DNA from 2 places in the Cytobacillus gottheilii genome. Region 1 is predicted to be linked to the other one. Evidence: a T-box and tRNA genes for the amino acid it is inferred to sense, from the RefSeq annotation. Region 1 holds a T-box; the other holds one or more tRNA genes.
The links. The T-box of region 1 lies ahead of ileS (isoleucine--tRNA ligase). A T-box ahead of a tRNA ligase gene usually reads a tRNA of that ligase, here a tRNA-Ile.
Positions count from the first base shown of each region.

Region 2: it has a tRNA-Ile gene. The T-box ahead of ileS (isoleucine--tRNA ligase) is inferred to sense a tRNA for this amino acid. The anticodon was not compared.

Region 1 is NZ_CP071709.1:1,855,730-1,860,161, reverse strand. It holds gene ileS (isoleucine--tRNA ligase) at 1-2,421, opposite strand, end outside; T-box leader at 2,511-2,771, opposite strand; gene J1899_RS09255 (DivIVA domain-containing protein) at 2,818-3,333, opposite strand; gene J1899_RS09250 (YlmH family RNA-binding protein) at 3,423-4,196, opposite strand; gene J1899_RS09245 (YggT family protein) at 4,272-4,432, opposite strand, start outside.
Region 2 is NZ_CP071709.1:32,632-37,063, forward strand. It holds rRNA gene J1899_RS00160 (16S ribosomal RNA) at 1-1,549, shown strand, start outside; tRNA gene J1899_RS00165 (tRNA-Ile) at 1,653-1,729, shown strand; tRNA gene J1899_RS00170 (tRNA-Ala) at 1,739-1,814, shown strand; rRNA gene J1899_RS00175 (23S ribosomal RNA) at 1,928-4,432, shown strand, end outside.

The sequences.
Region 1 (4,432 bases):
GTCGTCGCGCAGTTTCATAAATGACGTCCATTTTTTCTCCAGCAATTCTGCATTTGGCAGATCAACATATTCCGGCATATCAGTTAACTGAACACTTTCTTCCTGAACATTTGGAATAAAGCTCCACACTTCATCTGCTGTATGAGAAAGAATTGGCGCAGTAAGCTTCGTTAACGCAATTAAGCTCTCATATAATACAGTTTGAATCGCACGGCGATCCTCTTGATCTTTTGCTTCGATATATAAAACATCTTTAGCAAAATCAAGATAGAATGCACTTAGATCTAACGTACAGAAATTATTGATGCTATGGTAAATGGAAGCAAATTCATAGCGGTCATAAGCTGTTACTGAATTTTTAATCAGCTTGTTCAGCTTCACGAGCATAAATTGATCTACTTCACGAAGATTTTCATATGCTACTTTATCTTTTGCCGGATCAAAATCAGCAAGATTTCCAAGTAAGAAACGGAATGTATTACGGATTTTACGATATACTTCTGCGACTTGCTTAAGGATAGGATCAGAAACACGGACATCTGCCTGATAGTCAACAGATGCTACCCATAAACGGAGGATGTCAGCACCTAACTGATTCATTACTTTAGCAGGCACAACGACATTTCCTACAGACTTACTCATCTTTCTGCCTTCTCCATCCAGAACAAATCCATGGCTCAATACACCTTTGTATGGTGCTTTGCCTGTTACAGCAACAGCCGTTGATAATGAAGAGTTAAACCAGCCGCGATATTGGTCAGATCCCTCTAAATAAAGGTCTGCTGGTCTTTGCAGGTCTTCTCTTTCAAGCAGAACCGCCTGATGGGATGATCCTGAGTCAAACCAAACATCCATAATATCTGTTTCTTTTGTAAATTGGCCATTTGGACTTTCTGGATGAGTAAATCCTTCAGGAAGCAATTCTTTTGCTTCTTTCTCAAACCAGATATTTGAGCCATGTTCTCTAAATAATGCAGATACATGGTCGATTGTTTCATCAGTAATGATCTCTTCGCCATTTTCCGCATAAAAGACTGGAATTGGCACACCCCATGCACGCTGACGGGAGATACACCAATCGCCGCGATCACGAACCATGTTATATAATCGAGTTTCTCCCCACGCTGGAACAAACTGAGTATCATTAATCGCTTGAAGCAGTTCACTTCTAAAGTCTTTAATTGAAGCAAACCATTGGGCTGTTGCACGGAAAATAACTGGCTTTTTTGTTCTCCAATCATGCGGATAGGAGTGTGTGATAAATGAGATCTTCAGTAATGCGCCAGCTTCCTGCAGTTTCTCAGTAATTGGTTTATTTGCCTGATCATAAAATAATCCTTCAAAACCAGGTGCTTCATCTGTCATATTCCCTTTATCATCGACAGGACATAATACTTCTAAGCCGTATTTGCTGCCGACATAAAAGTCATCTTCCCCATGTCCTGGAGCTGTATGAACACAGCCTGTTCCGGCATCAGTCGTAACGTGTTCACCAAGCATGACGAGCGAATCACGGCCATACAAAGGATGCTTCGCTAATACGTTTTCCATTTCGGCGCCTTTAAATGTTTTAACAACATTATGCTGCTCCCATTCAAGCTCACTTGCAACAGATGATAATAAGTCTTCTGCAATAACAAACTTATCTCCATTGGCTTCCACAACAACATAATTTAATGTTGGATGAACAGAGATTCCCAAGTTTGCAGGAATTGTCCATGGAGTCGTTGTCCAGATGATGATTTTCGTGTCAGCATCTAGAACGTCTTTACCATCTTTTACAGGGAAAGCCACATAAATGGATGGAGAACGCTTATCTTGATATTCAATTTCTGCTTCAGCAAGTGCAGATTCTGAAGAAGGAGACCAATAAACTGGCTTTTTGCCTTTATAGATATAACCTTTTTTGGCCATGTCTCCAAATACTTTAATTTGCTGTGCTTCATATGCTGGTTTTAATGTGATATAAGGATTTTCCCAATCCCCTCTGACACCTAATCGCTTGAATTGCTCACGCTGGCTGTCAATTTGTTCGTATGCATATTCCTCACAAAGCTTACGGAATTCAGCTACCGTCATTTCCTTGCGTTTTACACCTTTATTTGTAAGCGCCTGTTCAATTGGAAGACCATGAGTATCCCAGCCTGGCACATATGGGGCATGAAACCCGTTCATTGATTTAAAACGGACAATAAAATCTTTTAAAATTTTATTTAAAGCATGACCAATGTGAATATCTCCGTTTGCATATGGAGGTCCATCGTGAAGAACAAACATTGGACGATCCTTTGTTCGCTCCTGCACCTTCTCATAAATGTTCATTTCTGACCATTTATCCTGCACTTCCGGTTCGCGCTTTGGCAAGTTGCCGCGCATCGGAAATTCTGTTTGTGGCATTAATAATGTATCTTTGAATTCCATCTCTGTTTCCTCCTGTCATCTCTATCGACCATCATTACCTTTTTTCGGGGTAAAAATCCGCTGAAACGCAAAAAAACCTTTTCATCCCATAAAGGGACGAGAAGGTTTTAATTCCCGCGGTACCACCCTTGTAGACAGAGAAAACAGTCTCTATCCGCTCAATTAGCATTCATAACGTGAATGAACCGTCCCGCCTACCAGCTTAAAAGCGTTCAGCAAGGAACTCAAGGGTGATTTTCTTAATCTCAGCTTATGCCAGGCTTCCACCTCTCCCCGGCTCTCTGCAAGCGTCCATAATAACCGCTTATATAAACAAATGAGATTTGTACTGTCCCTCTCAACGATTTAATATAGATGATTTTGTGATAAAATTATATGCGATATCCTCTTATTTCGTCAAGCGTATGAATCTTCTTCTTCAGAACTTTTTAATTCAGTTGCATCAAGCTTATATTCTAAGAGATGATCCCAATCATCATTATTAAGCATATCAAGCTGTGCTTCAATTAACATTTTAAAACGAGTGCGGAATACCTTCGACTGTTTTTTTAATTCCTCTATGTCAATGGCAATTTTTCTTGCTTTAGAGAGAGACTCATTCACGATGCGATCAGCGTTTTTCTCAGCTTCTTTAATAATCAGCTTCGCTTCCTTCTGTGCATTACGCTTAACTTCCTCTGCAGCTTCCTGTGCAACAACGATTGATTTGTTTAATGTCGTCTCAATGGTGTTGAAATGGCCAATTCGCTCATTTAAATCATTTAGCTTTTCTTCGAGTTCTTTTTTCTCACGAATAATTAATTCATAATCTTTAATAACGTTATCAAGAAATTCATTTACTTCATCTTCATCATATCCGCGGAATCCTTTACTGAACTCTTTATTATGAATATCTAACGGTGTTAATGGCACTGTTGCCACCTCCCAAATCAATTGTTCTTTTTATGTACTTGATAAGCAAATATTCGACACACTTTCGCAAATTCCTGCAAGATGCTGAATTATTTTTGCTTGCCTGCTACAATTCGCCATTTATCCTTTTTTGTTTTTCCTTCGATGCCCATCATTTTAGCGCGCCCAAAACCCCTGGCTGAAATCATATCCCCTTCTCTGCACTCAAAAGAAGGATTTTCAATCACGGTCCAGTTCACTTTTACCAGTTTTGAACTTATAAAGGTTTGTGCTTTTTGCCGTGATATATTAAAAATGGCGGCAAGCACTGCATCCAATCTTAATGAACTGCATGTCAGAGCAGATTCTTGCCACTGTTCTTCAGGTGTTTTAGCATCTGATAAAGGGATTTGCTTTAAGTTTATGCTCGCTCGTCCAATTGATTCGAGCTGAAGACTGATATATGACTCAATTTCTTTCGACACAATCAGCTGGACCACATCATTCTGAATAAGAATATCGCCAAATTTGGCTCTCTTTAGTCCAAGTGACATGAGACTGCCGAGAACTTGCGGATGCTCAATTGTAACAAACTTCTTTGCATATTCTACCTCAAATAAGCTGATTTGAAAATCCTCTTCTTCAATTTGATGATAATCAGGATATAAAAATGCGCGCTTTCTTTCAGCACCGCTGTATCCGCCAAAGAATGCATATTTGATTTCAGCGTTCTCTCCAATAAGCGATTTAACGATTTGCTGTTCGCGGGGATCCAGAAAATCGGTCAGCTTTCCTGCATATGTACTTTCAACTTGATTTCTCCAATTCAGCACCTGATCAATAAATTCTTTTTCCTCTGGCCTGAAGTGTTGATAAATGCTCATTTAAAAACTCCTTACTATGTTAAGAAAAAATAAATAAGGACTTACAAAGTAAAAAAGGACTATAATAGCCCCAGTTTACAATACAATCCATCTATATAATTGATCGATGCCTGTTACAGCGAATCGAAGAACAAAAATGGCAACAAGAGGTGAAATATCAAGCATGCCAATAGGAGGAATAAACCTTCTGAACGGCTCTAAATACGGTTCACATATTCTCGCTAAAAACTGTCCAA
Region 2 (4,432 bases), 1.8 Mb from region 1:
TCTTGGAGAGTTTGATCCTGGCTCAGGACGAACGCTGGCGGCGTGCCTAATACATGCAAGTCGAGCGGACAGATGGGAGCTTGCTCCCTGAAGTCAGCGGCGGACGGGTGAGTAACACGTGGGCAACCTGCCTGTAAGACTGGGATAACTTCGGGAAACCGGAGCTAATACCGGATAATGCTTTTGGACTCATGTCCTTAAGCTGAAAGATGGTTTCGGCTATCACTTACAGATGGGCCCGCGGCGCATTAGCTAGTTGGTGAGGTAACGGCTCACCAAGGCAACGATGCGTAGCCGACCTGAGAGGGTGATCGGCCACACTGGGACTGAGACACGGCCCAGACTCCTACGGGAGGCAGCAGTAGGGAATCTTCCGCAATGGACGAAAGTCTGACGGAGCAACGCCGCGTGAGTGATGAAGGTTTTCGGATCGTAAAACTCTGTTGTTAGGGAAGAACAAGTACCGGAGTAACTGCCGGTACCTTGACGGTACCTAACCAGAAAGCCACGGCTAACTACGTGCCAGCAGCCGCGGTAATACGTAGGTGGCAAGCGTTGTCCGGAATTATTGGGCGTAAAGCGCGCGCAGGCGGTCCTTTAAGTCTGATGTGAAAGCCCACGGCTCAACCGTGGAGGGTCATTGGAAACTGGGGGACTTGAGTGCAGAAGAGGAGAGTGGAATTCCACGTGTAGCGGTGAAATGCGTAGAGATGTGGAGGAACACCAGTGGCGAAGGCGACTCTCTGGTCTGTAACTGACGCTGAGGCGCGAAAGCGTGGGGAGCGAACAGGATTAGATACCCTGGTAGTCCACGCCGTAAACGATGAGTGCTAAGTGTTAGAGGGTTTCCGCCCTTTAGTGCTGCAGCAAACGCATTAAGCACTCCGCCTGGGGAGTACGGCCGCAAGGCTGAAACTCAAAGGAATTGACGGGGGCCCGCACAAGCGGTGGAGCATGTGGTTTAATTCGAAGCAACGCGAAGAACCTTACCAGGTCTTGACATCCTCTGACACTCCTAGAGATAGGACGTTCCCCTTCGGGGGACAGAGTGACAGGTGGTGCATGGTTGTCGTCAGCTCGTGTCGTGAGATGTTGGGTTAAGTCCCGCAACGAGCGCAACCCTTGATCTTAGTTGCCAGCATTCAGTTGGGCACTCTAAGGTGACTGCCGGTGACAAACCGGAGGAAGGTGGGGATGACGTCAAATCATCATGCCCCTTATGACCTGGGCTACACACGTGCTACAATGGATGGTACAAAGGGCTGCAAGACCGCGAGGTTTAGCCAATCCCATAAAACCATTCTCAGTTCGGATTGCAGGCTGCAACTCGCCTGCATGAAGCCGGAATCGCTAGTAATCGCGGATCAGCATGCCGCGGTGAATACGTTCCCGGGCCTTGTACACACCGCCCGTCACACCACGAGAGTTTGTAACACCCGAAGTCGGTGGGGTAACCTTTTGGAGCCAGCCGCCTAAGGTGGGACAGATGATTGGGGTGAAGTCGTAACAAGGTAGCCGTATCGGAAGGTGCGGCTGGATCACCTCCTTTCTAAGGATGAAATGAAGTTTATCTTCATTAAAAGACGTCTTTATTTGTTCGTTCAGTTTTGAGAGAGCAATCTCTCATTGAAATTATAACTTTACCGTTATGTGGGCCTATAGCTCAGCTGGTTAGAGCGCACGCCTGATAAGCGTGAGGTCGATGGTTCGAGTCCATTTAGGCCCACCATTTCATAACGGGGCCTTAGCTCAGCTGGGAGAGCGCCTGCCTTGCACGCAGGAGGTCAGCGGTTCGATCCCGCTAGGCTCCACCAACATTGTTCCTTGAAAACTAGATAATGCAATATAGAAGAAGATTACCAAGTAATCGCCATCTTAGTTTTTTCTCTCTTATTTATTTTAAGTAAGAGCAATAACCATAAACATTGGTTAAGTTAGAAAGGGCGCACGGTGAATGCCTTGGCACTAGGAGCCGATGAAGGACGGTACTAACACCGATATGCTTCGGGGAGCTGTAAGTAAGCTTTGATCCGGAGATTTCCGAATGGGGGAACCCATCATCCGTAATGGGATGATATCTTTACCTGAATACATAGGGTATTGAAGGCAGACCCGGGGAACTGAAACATCTAAGTACCCGGAGGAAGAGAAAGCAAACGCGATTCCCTGAGTAGCGGCGAGCGAAACGGGATTAGCCCAAACCAAGAGGCTTGCCTCTTGGGGTTGTAGGACACTCTACACGGAGTTACAAAGGAGCGAGGTAAGTGAACAGGTCTGGAAAGGCCGGCCAGAGAAGGTAAAAGCCCTGTAGTTGAAACTTCGTTCCCTCCAGAGTGGATCCTGAGTACGGCGGGACACGAGAAATCCCGTCGGAAGCAGGGAGGACCATCTCCCAAGGCTAAATACTCCCTAGTGACCGATAGTGAACCAGTACCGTGAGGGAAAGGTGAAAAGCACCCCGGAAGGGGAGTGAAATAGTTCCTGAAACCGTGTGCCTACAAGTAGTCAGAGCCCATTTACGGGTGATGGCGTGCCTTTTGTAGAATGAACCGGCGAGTTACGATTACATGCAAGGTTAAGTTGATAAGACGGAGCCGCAGCGAAAGCGAGTCTGAATAGGGCGAATGAGTATGTGGTCGTAGACCCGAAACCAGGTGATCTACCCATGTCCAGGTTGAAGTTCAGGTAACACTGAATGGAGGACCGAACCCACGCACGTTGAAAAGTGCGGGGATGAGGTGTGGGTAGCGGAGAAATTCCAATCGAACTTGGAGATAGCTGGTTCTCTCCGAAATAGCTTTAGGGCTAGCCTCATGTAGTAAGAGTCTTGGAGGTAGAGCACTGTTTGGACTAGGGGCCCTCATCGGGTTACCGAATTCAGACAAACTCCGAATGCCAAAGACTTATCCATGGGAGTCAGACTGCGAGTGATAAGATCCGTAGTCAAGAGGGAAACAGCCCAGACCACCAGCTAAGGTCCCAAAGTATACGTTAAGTGGAAAAGGATGTGGAGTTGCTTAGACAACCAGGATGTTGGCTTAGAAGCAGCCACCATTTAAAGAGTGCGTAATAGCTCACTGGTCGAGTGACTCCGCGCCGAAAATGTACCGGGGCTAAACGTATCACCGAAGCTGTGGATGGACACCATTAGGTGTCCGTGGTAGGAGAGCGTTCTAAGGGCGTTGAAGCTAGACCGTAAGGACTGGTGGAGCGCTTAGAAGTGAGAATGCCGGTATGAGTAGCGAAAGATGGGTGAGAATCCCATCCACCGAATGCCTAAGGTTTCCTGAGGAAGGCTCGTCCGCTCAGGGTTAGTCGGGACCTAAGCCGAGGCTGAAAAGCGTAGGCGATGGACAACAGGTTGATATTCCTGTACCACCAAAATCCGTTTGAGTGATGGGGGGACGCAGGAGGATAGGGTAAGCGCGCTGTTGGATTAGCGCGTCCAAGCAGTTAGGCTGCAAGTGAGGCAAATCCCGCTTGCATACGGCTGAGCTGTGACGGCGAGGGAAATATAGTACCGAAGTTCTTGATTCCACACTGCCAAGAAAAGCCTCTAGCGAGGATTAGGTGCCCGTACCGCAAACCGACACAGGTAGGCGAGGAGAGAATCCTAAGGTGAGCGAGAGAACTCTCGTTAAGGAACTCGGCAAAATGACCCCGTAACTTCGGGAGAAGGGGTGCTCATTAGGGTGTTAAAGCCTTGATGAGCCGCAGTGAATAGGCCCAGGCGACTGTTTAGCAAAAACACAGGTCTCTGCGAAGCCGCAAGGCGAAGTATAGGGGCTGACGCCTGCCCGGTGCTGGAAGGTTAAGAGGAGGGGTTAGCGCAAGCGAAGCTCTGAATCGAAGCCCCAGTAAACGGCGGCCGTAACTATAACGGTCCTAAGGTAGCGAAATTCCTTGTCGGGTAAGTTCCGACCCGCACGAAAGGCGTAACGATCTGGGCACTGTCTCAACGAGAGACTCGGTGAAATTATAGTACCTGTGAAGATGCAGGTTACCCGCGACAGGACGGAAAGACCCCGTGGAGCTTTACTGTAGCCTGATATTGAATTTTGGTACAGCTTGTACAGGATAGGTAGGAGCCTGAGAAACCGGAGCGCCAGCTTCGGTGGAGGCGTCGGTGGGATACTACCCTGGCTGTATTGAAATTCTAACCCGCGCCCCTGATCGGGGCGGGAGACAGTGTCAGGTGGGCAGTTTGACTGGGGCGGTCGCCTCCTAAAAAGTAACGGAGGCGCCCAAAGGTTCCCTCAGAATGGTTGGAAATCATTCGTAGAGTGTAAAGGCACAAGGGAGCTTGACTGCGAGACCTACAAGTCGAGCAGGGACGAAAGTCGGGCTTAGTGATCCGGTGGTTCCGCATGGAAGGGCCATCGCTCAACGGATAAAAGCTACCCCGGGGATAACAGGCTTATCTCCCCCAAGA